DNA from 4 places in the Salinicoccus roseus genome. Region 4 is predicted to be linked to each of the others. Evidence: riboswitches for the same ligand, from Rfam matches in the RefSeq annotation. Region 4 holds a riboswitch; each other region holds the start of a gene.
The links. Region 4 has a riboswitch for S-adenosylmethionine ahead of EDC33_RS09375 (PLP-dependent aspartate aminotransferase family protein). Riboswitches for the same ligand answer to the same signal wherever they lie in the genome.
Positions count from the first base shown of each region.

Region 1: it holds a riboswitch for S-adenosylmethionine, as region 4 does, so the genes downstream of both, metK (methionine adenosyltransferase) here and EDC33_RS09375 (PLP-dependent aspartate aminotransferase family protein) in region 4, are expected to answer to the same signal.
Region 2: it holds a riboswitch for S-adenosylmethionine, as region 4 does, so the genes downstream of both, EDC33_RS03190 (LLM class flavin-dependent oxidoreductase) here and EDC33_RS09375 (PLP-dependent aspartate aminotransferase family protein) in region 4, are expected to answer to the same signal.
Region 3: it holds a riboswitch for S-adenosylmethionine, as region 4 does, so the genes downstream of both, EDC33_RS00135 (5-methyltetrahydropteroyltriglutamate--homocysteine S-methyltransferase) here and EDC33_RS09375 (PLP-dependent aspartate aminotransferase family protein) in region 4, are expected to answer to the same signal.

Region 1 covers NZ_RKQJ01000001.1:72,673-78,420, forward strand. The annotation lists gene pckA (phosphoenolpyruvate carboxykinase (ATP)) at 1-1,111, opposite strand, end outside; SAM riboswitch class I at 1,262-1,367, shown strand; gene metK (methionine adenosyltransferase) at 1,458-2,651, shown strand; gene EDC33_RS00530 (hypothetical protein) at 2,701-2,892, opposite strand; gene EDC33_RS00535 (nuclease-related domain-containing protein) at 3,210-4,118, shown strand; gene EDC33_RS00540 (NAD-dependent succinate-semialdehyde dehydrogenase) at 4,197-5,576, shown strand; gene EDC33_RS00545 (fluoride efflux transporter FluC) at 5,624-5,748, opposite strand, start outside.
Region 2 covers NZ_RKQJ01000001.1:593,696-599,443, forward strand. The annotation lists gene EDC33_RS03180 (nucleobase:cation symporter-2 family protein) at 1-810, shown strand, start outside; gene EDC33_RS03185 (hypothetical protein) at 1,004-1,525, shown strand; gene EDC33_RS03190 (LLM class flavin-dependent oxidoreductase) at 1,595-2,980, opposite strand; SAM riboswitch class I at 3,087-3,197, opposite strand; gene EDC33_RS03195 (DUF438 domain-containing protein) at 3,322-4,536, opposite strand; gene EDC33_RS12615 (hypothetical protein) at 4,850-5,017, opposite strand; gene EDC33_RS03200 (methionine gamma-lyase family protein) at 5,071-5,748, opposite strand, start outside.
Region 3 covers NZ_RKQJ01000001.1:1,359-7,106, reverse strand. The annotation lists gene EDC33_RS00145 (YkyA family protein) at 1-549, opposite strand, end outside; gene EDC33_RS00140 (YceI family protein) at 703-1,233, opposite strand; SAM riboswitch class I at 1,402-1,498, shown strand; gene EDC33_RS00135 (5-methyltetrahydropteroyltriglutamate--homocysteine S-methyltransferase) at 1,584-2,690, shown strand; gene EDC33_RS00130 (alpha/beta hydrolase family protein) at 2,719-4,467, opposite strand; gene EDC33_RS00125 (sporulation protein Cse60) at 4,549-4,698, shown strand; tRNA gene EDC33_RS00120 (tRNA-Leu) at 4,953-5,037, opposite strand; tRNA gene EDC33_RS00115 (tRNA-OTHER) at 5,059-5,130, opposite strand; tRNA gene EDC33_RS00110 (tRNA-Cys) at 5,146-5,219, opposite strand; tRNA gene EDC33_RS00105 (tRNA-Gln) at 5,226-5,297, opposite strand; tRNA gene EDC33_RS00100 (tRNA-His) at 5,304-5,379, opposite strand; tRNA gene EDC33_RS00095 (tRNA-Trp) at 5,385-5,458, opposite strand; tRNA gene EDC33_RS00090 (tRNA-Tyr) at 5,464-5,544, opposite strand; tRNA gene EDC33_RS00085 (tRNA-Thr) at 5,561-5,636, opposite strand; tRNA gene EDC33_RS00080 (tRNA-Phe) at 5,645-5,720, opposite strand; tRNA gene EDC33_RS00075 (tRNA-Asp) at 5,735-5,748, opposite strand, start outside.
Region 4 covers NZ_RKQJ01000003.1:30,689-36,436, reverse strand. The annotation lists gene EDC33_RS09390 (arsenic resistance protein) at 1-591, shown strand, start outside; tRNA gene EDC33_RS09385 (tRNA-Val) at 638-709, opposite strand; gene EDC33_RS09380 (hypothetical protein) at 1,000-1,284, opposite strand; SAM riboswitch class I at 1,454-1,563, shown strand; gene EDC33_RS09375 (PLP-dependent aspartate aminotransferase family protein) at 1,628-3,430, shown strand; gene EDC33_RS09370 (aliphatic sulfonate ABC transporter substrate-binding protein) at 3,447-4,451, shown strand; gene EDC33_RS09365 (ABC transporter permease) at 4,473-5,321, shown strand; gene EDC33_RS09360 (ABC transporter ATP-binding protein) at 5,332-5,748, shown strand, end outside.

The sequences.
Region 1 (5,748 bases), on a different contig from region 4:
TGAAGCCGCTCAGGAAGTGGTACATCGCCTGCTCCCTGGTCAGCTTGGAGATTGGCGGCAGCACACCGAATGCATCTGCCGTCAGGAAGATGATCGTATTCGGATGTCCGGCGACGGATGGGATGCGTGCATTATCGATATGGTCGAGCGGGTAGGCGGCACGTGTGTTTTCCGTCAGGGAGCCATCATCATAGTCCGGCTTTCCCTCATCGTCGAGAGCGACGTTCTCCAGAACGGAGCCGAACTTGATCGCTTTGAAGATTTCAGGCTCCTTCTCGGGGGAGAGGTTGATCGTCTTCGCGTAGCAGCCGCCTTCGATGTTGAATACACCGTCTTCATTCCAGCCATGCTCATCATCGCCGATGAGTTCGCGCTGTGCATCGGCAGACAATGTCGTCTTGCCCGTGCCGGAGAGGCCGAAGAACAGGGCAACGTCCTTGTTTTCCCCTACGTTGGCGGAGCAGTGCATGCTCATTACACCCTGTTCTGGCAGCAGGTAGTTCATGATGGAGAAGATGGACTTCTTCATTTCTCCTGCATACTCCGTACCGCCGATCAGGATGATGCCCTTCTCGAGGGATACGATGACGAATGCTTCCGACTTCGTGCCGTCGGTTTCCGGGTCGGCCTTGAAGGTCGGTGCAGAAACGATCGTGAACTGCGCATCCATGCCGAGGGCTTCTTCCTTCGTTTCCGGACGGATGAACATCGTGCGTGCGAACATGCTGTGCCAGCTGAACTCGGTCACCACGCTGAGGTTGAGGCGCGTCTTCTCGTCAGCACCGGCATAGCCGTTGAAGACGAAGACTTCCTCCTTCTGTCCAAGGTAGTCGATGACCTTCGTGAACAGGTTGTCGAAGACTTCTTCGGAAATGGGCTGGTTGACCTCACCCCAGTCTACCTTGTCCTTTGAGGTGCCATCTTCGACGATGAAGCGGTCCTTCGGGCTGCGTCCGGTATATTTTCCGGTTTCAGCACGGAGCGCACCCGTCTCCGTCAATCTGCCTTCTCCCCTTTTCAAAGACTTTTCAACAAGCTGAGCAGTGGAAAGCTGGACATGCGAAGTATCCTTAGCCACCAGATTTTGAATGCTTTCGGAATGGTTTACCATAATTATTGCCCCCGTTTTATGTAGTATACAAAGTAATTGGTACTTTCACGAATTAGTATAACACATTGATAATTAATGTGACATAATAATTGTAAAATAATATTACCTTGATTTGAAACCCATCATCTAGTATATTATATGTTAAGTTATCTCTTATCAAGAGCCGGTGGAGGGAACATACCCGACGAAACCCAGCAACCTCTTTTCAACAAAGAAAGGTGCTAAAGGATGCAGAAGTTATTCTGATCGATAAGGGGAAGAGCGGAGCCTTTTCTCGTATTATTGGGAAAAGGCTTTATTTTTTGCTACTGGGAGATAGCTAATAATCATAAAGGAGATTTAATTAATGGCAGAGCGTAGACTTTTCACTTCCGAATCTGTAACGGAAGGTCATCCGGATAAGATCGCAGATCAGATATCCGATGCAATACTGGACGAAATACTGAAGGGGGATCCGCACGCACGGGTCGCCTGTGAAACTGTAGTGAATACCGGCATGGCATTGATCGTTGGAGAAATAAGCACAAACACCTATGTGGACATCCCGAAGATAGTGCGGGAGACGGTGAAGGATATCGGTTATGTCCTTGCCAAATACGGCTACGACTATAAGACGATGTCGGTCCTGACGGGCATAGATGAGCAGTCCTCGGATATCGCCCAGGGGGTGAACAACGCAGTTGAGACGCGGGAGACCGAGGCGGTCTCCACCGGAGCAGGGGACCAGGGTCTGATGTTCGGCTTTGCGTGTGATGAGACTGAAGAGCTGATGCCTCTGCCGATCGCCCTTGCCCACAAGCTTTCAAGGCGCCTCACTGAAGCGCGCAAGGAGAATATCATCGACTACCTGAGGCCGGACGGCAAGACGCAGGTCACCGTCGAATATGACGAGAATGACGAGGTCAAGCGGGTGGATACGATCGTCATCTCGACGCAGCACCATGAAGAGGTGGAGAAGGAGACGATCCAGCGTGATCTGATCGAGCACGTCATCCGTGAGGTCGTTCCGGCTGAACTGCTTGATGAAGAAACGAAATATATCATCAATCCGACAGGGCGCTTCGTCATCGGCGGCCCGCAGGGCGACGCCGGACTGACTGGAAGGAAGATCATCGTGGATACCTACGGCGGCTACGCACGCCACGGCGGGGGAGCCTTCAGCGGCAAGGACCCGACCAAGGTCGACCGCTCTGCAGCCTATGCAGCACGGTACATCGCCAAGAACATCGTGGCTGCAGGCATTGCTTCGAAATGCGAAATCCAGCTGGCATATGCAATCGGGGTCAGCGAACCCGTTTCAATATCCGTGGATACATTCGGCACCTCCTCCTACAGCGAGGCGGACATCGTCACGGTCATCAGAAGGCTCTTCAACCTTTCACCGGACGGCATCATAGACATGCTCGACCTGCGCCGTCCGATATACAGGAATACTGCAAGCTACGGCCACTTCGGCCGCGAAGATCATGATTTCCCGTGGGAAAAGCTGGATAAGGCAGCGCAGCTGAAAGAGGAACTCTCGACGATTAAGGTGAACTAGATACAACAAAGGCTCCGGAATATTCCGGAGCCTTTTTATGCATGATCTGCTACTCTGTATCCTGTTCTGTCGTGACTTCATCTTCCATCGTGGTTTCTTCCATCGTTTCTTCTTCCATTGTTGTTTCTTCAGTGGTGGTTTCTTCTTCCATCGTGTCCTCTTCGGCAGAGTCACCGCCGCATGCGCCCAGTACGAGAACTGAAGCAAATCCGCCGGCCATTAGATACTTTCTGAGTTCCATGATAAACCCTCCTGATTTCTAATAGTCTGCATGTTGGATTGCCTGCCAGTTTCTCTCTCTGCCCGGCAAGTTAATATATACTTACCCGGGGTGTGGATGGTAAAACCTATCAGGAGACAATATGCACTGAATTTCGAGTGCCGGGAGGCCTGGGAATTATAATGCATATTGTAGATTCACACGGATATGATAGATGGCAAATAGATTTTCATTAAAATATTTGTTTTTGACCGTAAACATATATTATTTTGGTATAATGAACAAAGTCTTAGGCAAGACGACAAAATTATAATATGGAAGGGAATTGAGAAGGAGCTATGAATACGGAAATTTTCACTGACCCAATCGTCATTGCGCTGGCGGTACTGCTGCTTGCCATTGCCATCGCTTTCCTGGTCTATTACCTCAAGCATAGAAACAGGGTCAACGCGCTCAAAGAGGAGTATGGCAAGGAAAAGGAAAGCCTCGTAGAGAAGTATGAATCCGACAATGAAGAGCAGCGTCTCGAGTATAGGAAGGAAGTATCTTCGCTGAACGAAAAGTACCATAATGATACGACCCTGCTCAACAACAAGCTCTCCAGCCTGCGTCAGTTCACGGTGGACAAGGGGGAGTACCTGACCGACCTCTCGCTGATCCAATTGAAAGATCGTCTTGTACGTGATGAGAAGATCAGGGAAACGGACATGTATATACTGTCCAACGTCTATCTGCCATCAAGGAACTATACAAATACACGCAAGATCGACCATCTAGTGCTTACACGCACCGGCATCTATCTGATCGATTCCAAGTATTGGAAGGGTCATATACTGCACGGCGTGGATGAAAGCAACTTCGAGCAGCTGCCATATATCGAGTCGTTCTTCGACCTTCTGGATCTCGACAAGTCGAAGGAGCAGACGCTGATCTTCGAAAAGTCGGATGATAAGAATGTATCGGTCAACTACTATAATGACACCATAGAAGAGACGAAGATTTCGGCCGAGAAGCTGAAGAACGTCTTCAAGCTCGAATATGATGTCGTGCCGATGCTGTACTTCAATCCGCAGGACAACGGAAACTACTCCATCAGCAACTACTCCAATGATCCATCCATAAAAGTCCTTGTCGGTGAGGAGGAGCTCGAGAACTTCTTCCTGAAGTATGTCTTCCATGGAAGGTTCCAGTACACCGTCAAAGATCTGGATGAGATTGCAGAGGCGATCTTCCAACTGAATCCGTAATCGTATTCTTTGTCTTGAATATGAAAAAGCCCTATAATTTTTTTATAGGGTTTTTATTTATTCCAAGGAGGCGTAGCAATGTCTGAAGAAATAATCGTGATGAACCCGGCTACCGGGGAAGAGGTTGATCGGGTCAAGAAGGAAAGCAGGGAAGACATCGAAAGGAAGATCGACAAAGCGCACGAGATGTTCAAGCAGTACAGGAAGAAGAATGCGCATGACCGCAGTGCACTGCTGGTCAGGTGGGCTGAACTCATCAGGGAGAATAAAGACGAAATCGCAGAATTGATCACAAAGGAGAACGGCAAGCCGCTCAAGGAAGCTGCAGGAGAAGTGGAGTATGCATGCAGCTATATCGACTACTATGCCGAAGAGGGGAAAAGGGTGTATGGCCGGACGATTCCACAGCACGAAGATGATGTCCGCCTGGTCGTCACCAAACAGCCGATCGGCGTGGTTGCAGCCATTACGCCATGGAACTTCCCCGTCGCTATGATGGCCAGGAAAGCCGCGCCGGCGGTGGCGGCAGGATGTACATTCATCGTCAAGCCCGCCAGTGAAACGCCGCTGTCCGCCATCAGATTCCTCGACCTTGCACTGGAGGCGGGCTTCGAGGAAGGGGTCATCCAGTATGTGACGGCATCCGGCAAGGACGTCGGAGAGGTATTCTCCCACTCGGAAAAAATTATGAAGCTGACATTCACAGGCTCGACCGCCGTCGGCAAGACACTGATGGAGGGCGCGGCATCCACAGTGAAGAACATCACGATGGAACTCGGCGGCCACGCCCCGCTTGTAGTCAACAAGGATGCAGACCTCGATATGGCTGTTGAGCACGCGGTGGCCACGAAGTTCAGGAATTCCGGGCAGACATGTGTCTGTGCCAACAGGTTCTATGTGCATGAAGATGTCGCAGAAGCATTCAGCCAGAAGTTTGCGGACCGTGTGAAGACGCTCAAGGTCGGCAATGGACTCGACGAAGGTGTTGAAGTGGGGCCGATGATCAATGAGGATGGTTACGATAAGGTCATGAGGCACATCAGTGATGCGAAGGATAAAGGCGGTCAGGTCACAGCCGGCGGCGAAGGCAGCAAGGATGCCGGATACTTCATCGAACCGACGGTCATTACAGGCGCTACGGACGATATGCTCATCATGAACGAGGAAACGTTCGGGCCTGTCGCGCCGATCCAGACATTCGCGACCCTCGATGAGGCAATAGAGAAGGCTAATGATACCGAATACGGCCTCGCGGCATACTTCTTCACTGAGAGCTACCGTGATGGCATCAGGTTGCAGGAAGGCCTTGATTTCGGTGTGCTCGGATGGAATAACGGGAAGCCGAGCGCAGCACACATTCCGTTCGGCGGCCTGAAGGAAAGCGGCATCGGCCGTGAAGGCGGACCGGAAGGCATCGAGCCGTATCTTGAAACAAAAATCACTTCAATGAAGATATAGAACATAATAAAGCCTGTATCATCGGATACAGGCTTTTTTTGATGGGATCAGAGGGAGACTCCGACCAGCAGTCCCAGTGCGAGGGCGACAAGGCAGAAAAACATCATCATGAAAGTGTATTTGATGAGCTTCCTGAATGCCTTCGCTTCGAACAGTCTGAGCTGGTCGAGGG
Region 2 (5,748 bases), on a different contig from region 4:
CTGGCTGTAATCCTGATCCTGTTCAGGTTCGGCAGGGGGTTCCTCAAATCCATCGCCATCCTGAGCGGCATCGTCATAGTCACACTGGTCAGTTCATTCTTCGGCATGGTCGACCTCACACCGGTAAGGGACGCTTCATGGTTCCACCTGCCGCGGTTCTTCTTCTTCGGCATGCCGGAATTCAACATCATTCCGATACTGACGATGATGCTCGTGGCCGTCGTCAGCCTCGTCGAAGCCACCGGCGTCTACTTCGCACTCGGTGATATATGCGAAGAGGACCTCGATGACACGGACTTGAAGCGCGGCTACCGTGCCGAAGGCCTCGCCATCATACTGGGCGGCCTGTTCAACGCCTTCCCCTACACGACCTATTCACAGAATGTCGGCCTCGTCCAGCTGTCCGGCGTTAAGAGCAGGCAGATCATCTACATCGCCGGCGTCATGTTGATCCTGCTCGGCCTCGTTCCAAAGATCGGCGCCGTCACGATGGCCATCCCGACACCTGTCCTTGGGGGCGCCATGCTTGCCATGTTCGGCATGGTCATATCGTATGGCATCAAGATGCTGTCACGCGTCGATTTCGAAAATCAGAACAACCTGATGATCGTCGCCATCTCCATCGGCATGGGGCTCGGTGTCACAGCCGTCCCGGATCTTTTCGCCATCGTACCCGGAAGCCTCGCCGTCATTGCGGAAAGCGGCATCGTCCTCGGCAGCCTGACGGCGATTGTCCTGAACTTGATATTGAACACCAGAATGGACAGGAGTAAACAGCACGTTCTAAAGGAAGGTCATGCTGCGAACTGATAGTCCAAAAATATCTTTTTATGATCATCCCCCCACCAGAACACTTTGCTGATGGGGGGCATTTCTTGCATTTTTTTATATTTTTGCATGACAACGCTCCACAGAGATCACATTGATGACCTTATCAAAATGAACGTGATTTTTTCCCTTCCAACAGGGTAATGTACTGTAAAAGTACTTAGGGGGGCTGCATGTGAGTGATGATAAAGATAACAGGATTGACAGGAATGAAATGAAGGAGCGGAAGGATGGGTATCAGCGGGACCCTGAAGAAATGCCGGATCCCGCTGAAAGGAATGCCGTTGAGAGCCAGAAGGGGCCTGAGGAACAGCATGGTGAGGAAGTCGAAAACGCGGCTCCCGGCAAGGAGCGCGCAGAAGCGCTTCGGGAGGAACGCAGAAGCGAGGGCGCAGAACAGCAGTATGAAACGAATAAGAAAATCGGTATCAGCGGGTGTCTGGTATTGACAGTCACCTTCCTTGCACTGCTGATCATACTCGGTTCATGTACCGGCCTCTTCTTTGGGGATGAGCAGGATGAGGAGATTACAGAAGATGAAGCACCCGGAAATCCGGAAGAGGATGATGTCGGTGACGATTCATCAAGTATCACGCCGGAAATGGAACTTGAAAAGGAATTCGGAATCGTATTCCATAAAGAAAGCCACCCTTCGGGTGGCTTTTATAGTATACATATGTCTATCCTTCCCGACTGACGCCCACCCCTGGGTCCATTTGAACTACAAACTTATATCCCCCGGCAGACGAGTCTGCCGGGAGAGTTTTTATATGCTGGATCGCGAGAGCGAAGCCATCCGCTTTGCAGGATGGTTCTCTGGAATCCTTGGACTTCCCTTTCCGAACAGGTTCTCCCTCAGTGTGGATGCCTCATACTCTTTTCTGAAGCTCCCTCTTTCCTGAAGCACAGGGACGACGAGTTCTATGAAATCCTCGAATGTCCCTGGGGAATGGGCCTGGATGATATTGAAGCCGTCTGCATCCCCTTCATTCGCCATCGACTCGAGTGCGTCAGCGATCTGTTCCGGGGTGCCGACCACTTTCGTCGCTCCGATACCGAGACCGTGATGCAGAACTGCTTCCCTGACCGTCCATCTCCTGCTCGTACTCTCCACCGTGTACTTCTGCAGAAATCCATGGGAAGCATCGGTTCTGATGTTTTCCACATACTGGTCGGGATCATAGCCGGAAAAATCGATGCCTGTATGGCCGCTCAGCATGGACAGTGTGCCTTCATAACTGACATGGGAAAGGAGCGTTTCGTATTTCTCCTTTGCCTCCGATTCCGTCCTGCCGACAACCGGTACGATGCCCGGGAATATTTTGATGTCTTCAGGGTTTCTTCCGGCCTCAGCCGCCCGTCTGCGGATATCCGCCGTGAATGATTTCAGCTCCTCCAGATTGCTCGCTATGGTGGTGAAAAGCGCCTCGGCGTGCTTGGCGGCGAATGCTCTGCCCTTTTCGGAAGCGCCTGCCTGGAAGAGGACCGGCGTCCGCTGGGGAGATGGCTCGACCACATGCATCCCCGGAACACTGAAGAACTCCCCTTCATGACTGACCGGGTGGACCTTCTTTGGATCGGCATAGACACCGGTTTCGACATCCGCCTTTACGGCATCCTCCTCCCAGCTGTGCTCCCACAGTTTATAGACGACATCCATGTATTCATCCGCCCGTGCATACCTCCTGTCATGCTCGATCTGATTCGCCAGACCGAGATTCACCGCTTCGCTCTTCAGATACGACGTCACGATATTCCAGGCTACACGGCCCTTCGTCAGATGATCCAGCGTAGAGAAGTCGCGTGCCAGTTTATATGGTTCAGCATAAGTAGCCGAATATGTCGCGGCAAAGCCCAGATGTTTTGTTGCTGCCGCCATCGCTGAAATCTGGAGCAGGGGATTATGCAAGGGGACCTGGACGGCATGTTCAATTGAAGTTTCGGGGCCATCCTTATAGACATCATATATGCCGAGCACATCGGCAAGAAACATTCCGTCAAACTTGCCGGCTTCAAGCAGCTTTGCAAGGTCCAGCCAATAGTCCAGGTCGCCATGACGCACTCCCTGGTCCGCTTCATGTCTCCATAATCCCGGGGAATGCGGGGCAACGGTGTTCATTGTAAAACCATTCAGTCGAATCTGCTTCTTCATAGATCATCTCTCCCTTTAAGTATTCATCGAAAAAAACCCATCAAAAGGGTAGGTAATGAAAAATACCCCATCCGATGAGGAAGAGGTATGAGACACTAGACGCTCCTCCTCATCTTCCAAGCATGACGCTTGTTGGAATTGGCACCGTTCAACTTTTTTAAAGTGGGGTTGCCGCAGGATCTCAGGACCAATTTCCTCCCCTGGCTCTTGATAAGGAATATATTCAATTTATAGTTGAATGCTATGATATCAGCTATGCAATTTTCTGTCAAATTTGAATTTTTAAATATTAACATTCCGCGTCCGTAGCTTTGGTGAAAACAAACGGCCGGAACCCCCAGTCACTTCCCTTTCGGGCTCGGCCCGCGCTTCACTTCCCTCGGCAATTCGAAGAACGGCTGGATATCCTGCACATATTCAAGAATTCCCATGAACTCCCCCGCCTCGTCGAAGACAGCCTTGTATGTGACATGGATATACTTGTCCTTCTTTCTGAACCACATCGTTTCCGATTCCTTCTTCCTTTTTTTCAGGTCATGTATGATGTGCATCACTTTCTTTGTGCTTTTTGGCGGGTGGCAGTTGGCGACATTCCTTCCGATGGACAGTGGTGTACGTATGAACATCATCTCTTCGGCTTCCCCGATTTCATTGAAGTACTTGAACAGCCCATTACGATCGACGAATGTGATTTCCCCAGGCAGGTGGTTCAGGATCAGATTCGCTTCCTTAGCGGTCAGATAGCCTCCGCCAAACTGCATATGTACTGTATCATCGAGCGGGGCGGGCTGCTTACCGGAACAGCTGTTTCCTTTACGGTACTTGCCGACGGACTCTATCGCATAGCCGAATGCCTTGCTTTCCGCTGCAATCGCCATCCAATCCTCTTCTTTGAAGAGAGACTGGGTCAACGGTATGAAGAGATAGGACTCCTCAAGCATCATTTCCTCGCACGCATCCTTCATATCATCAAACGATCTTCTTACATGCCGGAATTCAATCTCCTCAATCTTTTCCGTCCGCTTTCTCAGAGCCCGCAGCAGAAGACGGATGGTATCATGCTGCGCCCACATCTTCCGCGGAAGCGTGTAGATGCCGCGACGCTCGAGAAGCGGGAAATAGAGCTTCTCCTTCCTGCTGAAGTGGCAGTTGATTTCCTCAAAACGCACAACTTCTGCGATGAGTGTGTCCACCATCGTCCGCTCCCCTGCCTCGTAGCATTCGAGGAGATGCCCGATGATCTCGAGGGAACCGGAAAGCAGCCTGTTTTCCTTCTCCAGTATGCGAAGTGGATGACAGTCATCTTTTGATATGTGGATTTCAGTAAGCGATTTATGGAAGAGGTGCTCATGGATATCCAGAAACTCCTTGATGTCATATATGGTGACATCCTTCTCTACATATTTCACCTCTATAATCGCACCAAGCATTTCTCCCGGTTCCATTTCCTTGAGTTCCGTATTGAAACCATCCATTAAACTCTCCACCGGCTCCCCCTGATTGATTTTGAGCAGCAGCGGCCTTACTTTGCTGACGTCCGTTGTTGCGATGGACATGCAATCACCCCTTAGAAATATTCTCTTCCAATTAAACATGTATCAATAATACATCTATTATATGCCATATTACCCTTCCGGTACCGCCTGTTTCCAATCGTTAACAATTTTTTCGCTATTGTGAGATATTTTCGACACAAAAAACGCCCTCCAAAGCAGGCACATCTACTGTGTCCACCTTGGAGGGCGTTCATCTATATTGCATCATACCTTCTACTACAGGGATGAAAGTACTGTCTTCGCTTGATTCTGGGTCTCAGCATACGCTCCAAATGAGGTGTCGACGAAGACGACCACGTCCCGTTATTTCCCCTCAAAGTATATTCCTGTCCGCATCGAATTCTTCTGTTTCCTTTTTCAAGCGCGCGTACATTCCCTTAAATACATCCACCTTTTTGAGGGTTATATGGTGCAGGATACCGACGACCAGATATTGGACGGCCAACATCAACTTCATGGTGCTTCTTTCGACTATCTGCATCTTTCATCCCTCCTTTAAATGCATAGTAGAACGCCATGTCCATCCAGGTGCGCCTAAAGCATAATCATGCCCTTCTCCCGCATCTCGAGAAGTGCCATTTCGAGCGCATGGACGACATGCTCGAATACGAGGCCGCCCTGGACGAATACGGTATAGGGCGCCCTGACCGGTCCGTCTGCACTGAGTTCGAGGGATGCCCCCTGCACAAAAGTGCCGGCGGCCATGATGACCGGATCCTCGTATCCCGGTATATCGCTCGGCACGGGAAGGAACTGGGAATTGACGGGTGATGCCTTCTGTATCATCTGGGTGAAGGTGATCATCTCCGCCTCCGTATTGAACGACACACTCTGGATCAGATCTGTCCGTTCTGCATCAGGCGCCGGATCTGTTGCCAGTCCCGCCTTCGACAGCAGGTGGCTCGTCAGTACGGCTCCGTTCAGGCTCTCCACTACCGCATGGGGGGCCATGAAAAAGCCCTGGTACATGTCAGTGTTCGCATTCAGGCTTGCTCCCATCTCCTTGCCGATGCCGGGCACAGTGAGCCGGTAGCTGATCCGTGTGATCAGATCTGCATTTCCCGCAATATAGCCGCCCATTTTGGCAAGCCCGCCGCCTGGGTTCTTGATCAGGCTGCCGGCGATGACATCCGCACCGGCCTCAATCGGTTCATGGGTCTCCACAAACTCCCCGTAGCAGTTGTCTACGAAGACGATGATGTCCGGATACTC
Region 3 (5,748 bases), on a different contig from region 4:
CCGGGTGCCTTCCATTTCATCATTGACGCGTTCAATTCCATCCTGGAATGTTTCATAGTCCGCTTCGTCCTGACCCAGCGATTCAAAATATGTCTTTTCGGAATCCAGTTGTGCTCCATAGGACTCCGTGAATGCATCAAGTGATTCCGTCATGGAGTCGAGGGAACCGAGCACACCGTTGAACGCCTCCGCTGGCATTTCATCATTGTCGATCTGCAGCATCTCTTCGTGCTGGCTGAGGGTTTCTTCATTGCTTTCTGACAGCTTTTCCAATAATTCCCGCCTTTCTTCTATATTTGCATGAACCTCGGCAGAACCATCAGATAATGTGCTTAAACTTTCATCTTCAGTCAATGCGGCTTCAAATTCCGTCTGCAGACGATTTTCCAAATCAGCCAGCTGTGTGAATGATTCCATGACTGACGTCTGCAGTTCCTCTATGTCTGACAATGATGTCTGTGCCTTTTCGGCCGGGCTGCTGCATCCTGCGAGCATCAGTAATGTGGCGGCCAGGATAACGGCGGCCATATTACGATAATGGAAAGGCATAGTTCATCTCCTTTATATATGTATTCCCATAAATTATAGCAATGCTTGCATATATAGTAAATTACAATATCGACCTTCTCACTATGAAAAAACGGTCTGGAGCCAATAGTTGGCTCCAGACCGGTCTGAAAGGAATATCTTCATCTTCTATGCCTATTCACTTTTTTCGGAGAACTGGAGCTCAAGCTGTGCCTTTACATCCTTGCTCACCAGTACACCGCCTGTTTCCAGCTGCTGGTTCCATGTCAGTCCGAATGCTTCACGGTTGATTGTGAACTCGGCTTCGAAGCCATGGACTTCCTGGCCCCAGGGGTTTGTACCCTTACCGTTGTACTGGAGGTCGATTGTCATTTCCTTCGTGATGCCGTTCATCGTCGTCTCACCCGTCACCGATACAGTATCCCCGGACTTAGTGACATTACTCGATTTGAACGTGATTTTCGGATTCTTTTCCACATTGAAGAAATCTTCTGATTTCAAATGTGCGTCCCGGTCTTCATTTTTGGTGCTTATGCTGTTTACATCTATTTCTGCATGAACTTCGGCATCCTCGAAAGTTTCGAGATTGTTTGTTTTCACTTCAAAATGAAAATCTTCGAAGTGCCCCTTCACCTTTGATACCATCATGTGCTTTACCTGGAATCCCACTTCGGAGTGGGCTGGATCTGTTACGAACGTTGTCATCATTAAAAACCTCCAATAATATTATCTCTAATTCAAGATAATTATATTTTACACCACTTACTTACTTTATGCAAGTTAATTATTAAATATATATAATAATGATCTCAGGAGGATACTTGACAGAAAATTCTTTATCCTTTAGAGTATGATGTAATATAATAATTGATACTCTTATCGAGAGAGGTGGAGGGACTGGCCCGATGAAACCTCAGCAGCGGACCCCAGGTACCGTGCTAATTCCAGGAGCACTGCTCGAAGATGAGATGAATGGATGATCATCATCCCCAATTTATCCACTTCGGACAATTGGGGATTTTATTATATTAATATTATTGGAAAGAGGGATCAGCATGACGAAAACGGCAGTCGAAGCACCATTCAGGGCAGATCACGTGGGGAGCCTGCTGCGGCCCGACAGCATACATAGGGCGCGCAAAGACCATCAGGAGGACAGGATCTCCTATAAACAGCTGAGGGAAATCGAGACCGAAGAGATCAGGAAAGTGGTCGACAAGCAGATTGAAGTGGGACTCAAGGCGGTCACCGACGGCGAATTCAGAAGGCGCTTCTGGCATACCGATTTCCTTGAACACCTGGACGGCGTGGAAGGATATGTGCCCGATACAGGCTTCCAGTTCGACGGCATCGAGACCGAACGGTATGATGTACGTGTCACAGAAAAAATCGCATTCAATAAAGAGCATCCGCATATAAAGGACTTCATCGAATTCAAGGAGATCGTGGGCGACCGGGCGGTACCTAAACAGACGATTCCAAGCCCGAACCAGATGTTCAATGCCGGCATACGGAACCAGGATATATATCCCGATGTCGAAGCATATGCCAAGGACGTCATCAAGGCCTATCAGGATGCGGTACAGGCGTTCTATGATGCAGGGTGCCGCTATCTCCAGTTCGATGATGTATACATTGCCGGACTCAATGCGCCGGAGATCCCATTCAATGACAGCGGCTATGACAGGGAATCCCTGATCCATCTGGCACTGAGGGTGCTGAACGGCGTACTTGAAAAGAAACCTGAGGACATGGTCATCACCACACATTTATGCCGCGGAAATTACAGGTCGAAATGGGCATTCGAGGGCAGCTACGCCAAAATCGCCCCCGTGCTCTTTGCCAAAGAGAAGGTTGACGGATTCTTCCTCGAATATGACGATGACCGTTCCGGAGACTTCGAACCGCTCTCCTACATTCCTAAAGAAGGCCCGCGGGTCGTCCTTGGACTGTTCACCTCAAAGCATGGTGAGCTCGAGGATGAAGATGTGATAAGGGAACGCGTTGCGGAAGCATCGAAATATGTTTCCAAAGATCAGCTCTGCCTGAGTCCCCAATGCGGTTTCGCCTCTACACACCACGGCAATGAACTTACTGAAGATGCCCAGTGGAAGAAGCTTGAATATATCGTATCGCTTGCAGAGAAACTTCTGGAAGAATAGAAATAAGGCCCCGTTGAGGGCCTTATTTTTATGGATGCTGTAATGTCCGGTTGAAGAATTCGAGTATCTTGCTGTTCATGTCATCGATGTTCTCCTGATGCATGTAGGTATGCCCCTCGTTTTCATATGCCGTGAACCCGACATACTGCCCGTTCTCCTTCATCGCCTCCACCATCTGGACCGATTCGCTGTATGGGACACGGGCGTCGTGGTGGCTGTGGAAGACCATCAGCGGCACCGATATATCCTTGCTTCTCGAGAGGGGCGAGATGTCGTCCAGAAACGCACCTGATTCTTCTATCGAGCCATATTCTGCAGCACGCAGCGCCCTTCTCCATGGCGGTGTATGATCTAGGAAGGTCCTGAGGTGCGAGATGCCGACGATATCCACTGCAGAGGCCCAAAGTTCGGAATGATGGGTAACCAGAAGAAGCGTCATCAGCCCGCCATAGCTCCTGCCCATCACCGAGATTCGGGAGTCTTCGGCCATTCCACCCTCCATCAGATGACGCCTCAGTTCGATGACATCCTTCATCGCATCCAGGCGCTTCTCCTTGTCATCAGCTTTAAGATAGCTGCGACCATAGCCCTTGCTGCCCCTGATATTCGGCACAACGACCTGGAAACCTGCTCTGTTCAGCTGGTAATAGAGCGCATTGAATTCCGGTCTGGCCTGCGATTCCGGGCCTCCATGTATATGGATGACGGTCTTCTTCCCTTCCTGGTCCGTCTCATATATGAAATATGGCACTTCCAGATCGTCAAATGAACGGTAGGATGATATGCGCCACGAAACTTCCGATGCCTGATCAGTGTTTCCGAGCACAGTTTCCATCTCACCGGTTTCAAGTGAATGGCGGCATATACGATGCGGCTGGTCGACCGAGGAATGGATCAGGAACAGCTCACGCCCTTCTCCGTAGGCCAAAGAATGCACGACACCATCGTCTATGACCTCCAGTTTCTCGGTCGACGATGTTTCAAGATCCATCCGATAGAGTACGGATTGTCCATTCTCATTGCACGAAAGAATTGCTTCCGTCTTGTCTGCGGATACTTTGAAATGTTCAACGTCCCATTCGAATGCGGTGAGTCGCCTATGACTGCCCTCTTCCACGTTGATTTCATGGACGTTCATGTATCCATCATGCATGTCGCTGAGGCACAGGCACCTGTCTTCATGGAACTTGAAGGCGGAGAATCGGGCTTCGGTCAACGGTACATCCTCCATTTCATCCTTATCCATATCATAGATCATCAGCGCTTCATCAATGTTATTCACATCTTTCGACAGCAGCAGTCTGTCCCCAGGGAGTTCGGAAATGAAATGGACTGGTCCATCAAAAGTTCGAAGCACTCTGACAGAACCTTTGGCATGGACAAGGCAAAGGTCAAAATTGGAGGATTCATGGTGGTTGCGGACCATGGTATATATGTTCTGATCATCATCATATTCCCCGTAATGGTGGAAGTAGTCGAGATCTTCAATCAGCGTCCCGATGTCCTCGCCATCCATCATGTGGAACTGGTTCCGCTCGTTTCCATGGTAGTCCGCTGCGATTGTAATGTGTCCATCTTCAAGCCAATAGTTCTTGACGTTCTGTTCGAACCTGGTGAGCTGCATTTTCCTGCCTGTTGACGGATTGTACTTCCACAGCTGGTGCATGCCGCTTTCACAGCTTATGAAGTATAATGCCTTCTCTTCCCTACTGTATTTCAGATTCATATATTTGGTGAATGTCCCCATCATGTTTTCCCCTTTATCTATGACTTTCATCCCATTCTACTATATTAAGCGACTTTTCTGTCAACTTTGGATGATAATGGGGACAAATACTAATGAAGGGAGCATCCCATTATGAAAGTCAAGACACTGAGCGCGATGACGGAGAAGGGTCTCGAAAAGAAAGTGAATGCATTCCTCGATGAAAATCATCAGCTGGAGATCCTCGACATCAAGTTCTCCAATGGCAGTTCATACGCTGCCCTGGTAATCTACAGGGAGTAAAAGAAGCCCCGCACTTCAGGAAAATTGAAGTGCAGGGCTTCTTTAGTTGTTGGTTGCTGTTGAGGAAGGTATTATCTCCTCTGCAGTATTTCTTTTACAAGAACTGCAACGTTCTTGGTCTTGTCGTTGTTACTCGTACTATCTCCTCCTCGTATTGTTGGGACGCAAAAAAGCAGCCAGATGAAATGATTCATTCTGACTGCCTTCGGGCAATTATTAAACATATCATTTATATTGTTTTGGAAAACAAGTTATACCACCGGTCGGGATCGAACCGACACTCCCGCAATGGGAACTGGATTTTGAGTCCAGCGCGTCTGCCAATTCCGCCACGGTGGCCCAGTATTAATAAAATTATAAAGCGGAAGATAGGATTTGAACCTATGTCTTGCTTCAGGTAGAAGCATGTTCTGAACACTGAACTACTTCCGCATGGGAATAAGAAAATGGAGGCGCCAACCGGATTTGAACCGGTGATAGAGGATTTGCAGTCCTCGGCCTTACCCCTTGGCTATGGCGCCTTGAAGCTGGGCTAGCAGGATTCGAACCTGCGCATGACGGTACCAAAAACCGTTGCCTTACCGCTTGGCGATAGCCCAATAAAATGGGGCGGCTGATGGGGATCGAACCCACGAATGCCGGAACCACAATCCGGTGTGTTAACCACTTCACCACAACCGCCATATTGGCAGGGGTAGTAGGAATTGAACCCACATCAAAGGTTTTGGAGACCTCTATTCTACCATTGAACTATACCCCTATATATGGAGGGGGGCAGATTCGAACTGCCGAACCCGAAGGAGCGGATTTACAGTCCGCCGCGTTTAGCCACTTCGCTACCCCTCCATGATACCGCAAAAAATGGTGCCGGCCAGAGGAATCGAACCCCCAACCTACTGATTACAAGTCAGTTGCTCTGCCAATTGAGCTAGACCGGCAACACAAATGGTGGTTCAGGACGGAATCGAACCGCCGACACTGTGAGCTTCAATCACATGCTCTACCGACTGAGCTACTGAACCACTTGAATTTTAAATGGCGGTCCCGACG
Region 4 (5,748 bases):
ACCGGCCTGGCGAAAGGGGATACGGTGCTGTCGGCGTCCCTGCTGCCAATCAACCTGATTCTCCAGTTGATACTGCTGCCTGCCTATCTCTATCTGTTCTTTGGATTTGAACAGGGCATCGGGCTGTCATTCCCTAGCATCATACAGAGTGTGCTGCTTGTGGTCGGGATCCCTTTTCTACTTGCACTGCTGACGAAGCGCTTCCTGCCTTCAGAGGGCAGAGTGGAAGGCTTCTTCGACACCTTCAATGTCATCTTTCTCGCACTTGCCGTGACTGCAATGTTCGCTTCCGAACGCGATACACTGCTTGAGAACCTTGATGTCGTCATTCTTCTGCTGCCGTCGTTGGTGCTGTTCTTCGTGATCACCTTCATAGTGGGGAAGGGTGCGGGCAGACTGTTCCGGTTCGGCAGGAAGGAATCCGTCAGTCTGATCATGATGATACTGGCACGCAATTCCCCCCTTGCACTCGCCATTGCAGTCACAGCATTCCCGAATCAGCCGCTGATCGCCTTGTCCCTCGTCATCGGTCCCATCATAGAACTGCCGGTACTGGGCCTTGCTTCGAGGGTCCTGTTTCCATATAAATAAAAAAACATCCAGTCAATAGACTGGATGTTTGCGTTGTGGTGCTGGATGGTCTGTACTGGGATCGAACCAGTGACCCCTTCGATGTCAACGAAGTGCTCTCCCGCTGAGCTAACAGACCTTACTTTTATTTATCCGTCGGGACCCCGAAACAATAATTTCAACACCTGATGGACAAGTGCCTGTCTGATGGATCACGATTTAAAAACTACATATTCAAATTTACAATGTTAACCCGGAATTGTCAATAACGAAATGACGATTCCGGGTATTATTTTTTCCCTCTCATGGTCTCGGCTTTTGCCATTTCTATGAAAGCCGTCATCCTGTCTATGGCTCCCTTGAAATCCTCCTTGAATTCATGTTCCCACATCCGCATAATATGCCAACCTTTTTCATGATAATAGGCATTCACTTCCCGGTCGCGCTCCATGTTCCTCCCGAGCTTCCTGTTCCAGAATTCCTGATTGCTTTTCGGCCAGTTGCCATGGTCGGACACATATGCCAGAAACAGGAGTCGATGAAGATGACCACCCTGTATTTCTGGATTGCGATATCCGGAGACCCCATCAATGTGCGCACATTCTTCCTGAACCGGTAGCCTTCAGCCCACAAAGCTTTCGTAATCCTGTTCTCGAGTTTCGATTGGGACCTGATCCGGCTCATCGTCCGTTTCCTCTTTTCTGCAGACATCATATCCGCCACTGTCGCCACCTCCCTTCTTTCCCACCACCTACCCAGCTTGGGCGTAAAATATTCGGCATGAAAAGTAGTGGAAAATAAAGTATTTTAAATTTGAAAAATGTTTTGACAAATATACTAATCCATAGTAGTGTAGTATACATTATCGATAATATAGTTCTATCACTTATCCAGAGCGGCGGAGGGACAGGCCCTATGACGCCCGGCAACCATCAGGCAATCGAGTCTGATAAGGTGCTAATTCCTGCAGGAGATTTTCCTGAAAGATAAGAGGAGGCGGAGACTCTCTTCTTATATAGGAAGAGAGTTTTTTTATTATTACAATCAGGAGGAGATTATATTGACGAAGAAGAAAAATGCAACTTATGACCTGGAGACGCTGTCGCTCCATGGCGGACAGGCGCCGGATCCGACAACAGGCGCAAGGGCGGTGCCGATCTACCAGACGACATCATATGTCTTTCACGACACGGATCACGCAGAGAGCCTGTTTTCTCTGGATGAACCGGGAAATATCTACTCACGCATCGGAAATCCTACAGTGGAAGTGTTCGAAAAGCGGATGGCACTCCTTGAGGACGGAGTGGCGGCAGTGGCGACATCTTCCGGGATGTCGGCCATCACACTGTCGATACTGAACCTGGCAAGTGCAGGGGATGAAATCGTGGCAGGTTCGAACCTCTACGGCGGTACATATAATCTTTTTGCGGTCACTCTGCCCAGATACGGCATCAACGTCAAATTCGTTGATCCTGACGACCCGGAGAATTTCAGGGCAGCAATCACAGGGCGGACGAAGGCTGTATTCGCCGAAACGATCGGCAATCCCGGACTTCAGGTCCTTGACGTCGCCGCAGTTGCCGAAGTAGCGCATGAAGCCGGCGTGCCATTGATCGTCGACAATACGTTCGCCACACCACATGTCTTCAAGCCGATTGAATGGGGGGCGGACATCGTCGTCCACTCGGCAACAAAATGGATCGGCGGCCACGGCACTTCAATAGGCGGTGTGGTCATCGATGGTGGACGGTTCAACTGGAATACCGAAAAATTCCCTGAATTCACCGAACCCGACAGAAGCTATAACGGCATCCGCTATGCTGTGGATTTCGGAACCCTTGCCTTCATCACGAAAATCCGCGTGCAGCTGTTGCGGGACTTCGGGGCGAGCCTCAGCCCACAGAATGCCTTCCAGCTGATTCAGGGGCTGGAGACTCTGCATATACGTGTTGAAAGACACAATGAAAATGCGCAGGAGGTTGCCCGCTTCCTGGAGGCGCATCCGGCGGTCGAGTGGGTGACATATCCTGGTCTGGAGCACCATCCGTCGCATGATGTTGCGAAGAGGCAGTTCGAGAATGGATATGGCTCAATCATCACTTTCGGCATCAGGGGCGGAAAACCGGCAGGGAAGAAACTGATCGACAATGTCTCGCTATGGTCCCATGTTGCAAATGTCGGCGATGCGAAGTCGCTGATCATCCATCCGGCATCCACGACCCACCAGCAGCTGACGAAGGAACAGCTTGAGGAGACCGGTGTGCTGGAAGAGCTCATCCGTCTGTCGGTGGGCATTGAATCCGTAAGGGATATCACAAAAGATCTGGGACAGGCGCTGAAGAAGGCCACCGGAATCAGCGATGGGTCAACAGATGCGGCAGTCATCAATGACGAAGGTGTCATAAGATGGGCACTGGACTCTCCGACGGAGAAGGTCATCGGGGAGGACGGGGCGGAAACGGTACGGCAGAAAACGCTGGCAGTGGTCGGATTAAGCGGCAAGGAAGCCAGACCGAGCTACCGTCTTGCACGGAAGATGCAGCGCCTCGGCTATCGGATCATTCCAGTCAATCCGAGGGAGACGGAAATACTCGGTGAAAAGGCCTATCCGGATCTCTCAAGCGTTCCCGATGCCATCGATGTCGTCCAAGTATTCAGAAGTCCTGAAGCGGCAATTGAAATAGCGAAGGAAGCACTCGAAGTGAACCCGAGGGTCTTTTGGCTCCAGGAAGGCGTCGTTTCTCCGGAAGCTGCGGAAATCGCAAGGGACGGGGGCATACAGGTGGTGCATAACCGTTGCACATACAAAGAGGCACAGCGTCTGCGGGGCACGATTTCCACATACGCATGTGAAATATAGAATGGAGGTCATAAAAATGAAATCATCAATATTCAATCAGAGGGTGTGGGCACTCATCGTGCTCGCCCTGGTGGCCGTGGTTGCCGGCTGTGGTTCAGGAGAGGCTGAGTCTTCAGGCGCGCCAGAGAAGATCAGACTGGACTATGCATATTATTCCCCTACAAGCCTCGTGCTGAAAGAGTTTGGATGGGCAGAAGAGGAATTCGAAGAGGAAGGAATAGAAGTGGAATGGACATTGAGCCATGGAAGCAACAAGGCGCTTGAATTCCTGAATAGCGACAGTGTCGATTTCGGCTCGACTGCCGGCGCCGCTGCGCTGATGTCGAAGGCCAACGGCGCACCGATAAAGAATGTATATATCGCCTCCAAACCGGAATGGACAGCTCTTGTGAAAACGGAGGATTCCGGCATTGAGGACATAGGAGACCTGAAGGGCAAAAAGGTGGCTGCGACACTTGGCACCGATCCATACATCTTCCTGCTCAGGGCCCTGAATGAAGAAGGCATCTCCCAGGATGATGTCGAGATTGTAAATGTTCAGCACAGCGACGGCGCCACTTCACTGACAAACGGGGGTGTGGATGCATGGGCAGGACTCGACCCGCATATGGCCCGCCTGGAAGTGGAATCGGGGGCAAAGCTGTTCTACCGCAACCCGGATTTCAATACATACGGCTTCCTGAATGTAAGGGAAGACTTCGCGGCGGATCATCCGGAATATGTGAATCGTGTCATCGGAGTGTATGAAAAAGCCAGGGAATGGATTCAGGAAAATCCCGACGAGGCTGTGGAAATAATGGTGAAGGAAGCGCAGATCGAGCCTGAAGTGGCGAGACTGCAGCTTGAACGCAATGATTTTTCAAACCCGGTTCCGGGACCGGTCCATCAGGAAGCGTTGGTCGAATCGGGCAATATCCTGCAGGAAGTGGACGTAATCGATCCTGATGCGGATATAGAGGCTCTGGTCTCAGACCTCATTGAGCCGAGTTTTGCCGAAGAGACGATAGAAAGTGCGGAATAGATGACTAAAGGAGTGGAGATGATGGAAAAAAGCGCTGGCCGATTCCTTGGGAGGCAAGTTGCAGATGAAAGCAGTACGGGAGGGAAGCGGGAGCAGAGGGATACTAAAAGGCTGCAGGCCATATTGCTTGGCAGTCTGCTGCCCGTTCTCCTTGTTGCAGTGTGGGAAGTATTGAGCCGCACTGGCGTCTTCCCCGCCTACCAGCTGCCGGCCCCGTCCACGATCCTTTCGACGATAAGGGAAATGGCCCAGGACGGGAGCCTGTACAGCCATGTCGGGATTACGACTTTCAGGGTGTTTGCGGGATTTATCATCGGGACGCTATTGGCGATTGTATTGGGGTCGATTGTAGGATTCTATGAAAAGGCGGAACAGATCTTCGATCCGATGATCCAGGCTTTCCGTTCCATCCCCTCATTGGCGTGGGTGCCCCTGTTCATACTCTGGATGGGGATTGGTGAGCCGTCCAAGGTGACCATGATCGCTGTGGGCGTGTTCTTTCCCGTCTATCTGAATGTAGTCAGCGGGATTGCCGGAGTCGACCGTAAATTGATCGAAGTCGGGAAGATGTATGGACTGAACACCTTCCAGCTGATCAGAAGGGTCATCCTTCCGGCGTCCATGCCCTCTTTTCTGACCGGGCTCAGAAGTGGACTTGGACTGGGATGGATGTTCGTTGTCGCGGCTGAACTCATGGGGGCGAGCACCGGTCTCGGATACCTCCTCGTACTTGGACAGAATACACTTTCACCAGAAATCATCATTGCCAGCATCATCCTGTTCGCAATCATAGGAAAGCTGACGGATTGGATATTGAAGATTGTGGAGCAGCGTGCCCTGCATTGGCAGGATGGCATGGTCAAATCATAGGAGGGATCGCATGAACTTGAACTTACAGGATGTCGGGCGGACTTTTGACGGCAGGGAAGTGGTCAGAAACGTATCTTTCACTGCGGAACCGGGTGAAATTATCGGGCTCCTTGGTACGAGCGGCTGCGGAAAAAGCACGATTCTGCGGGCGATTTCCGGCCTGGATGATGCGTATGACGGACGGATAGAAATCAATGGGGATGTCTCGAGGAAGGTGGAGGATACAACCGGCTTCATCTTCCAGGAGCCGCGTCTCATGCCCTGGCTGACCGTCCTTGAGAACGTCACTTTTGGCCTGAAGGGAAGCAGGGACCAGAGAGAGGCGGCAGGAAAGAGATATCTGGAAAGTGTCGGCCTCGGTGGGAGCGAAGCATTGTATCCAAGAGCCCTTTCTGGCGGGATGGCCCAGCGTGTCGCCATTGCACGG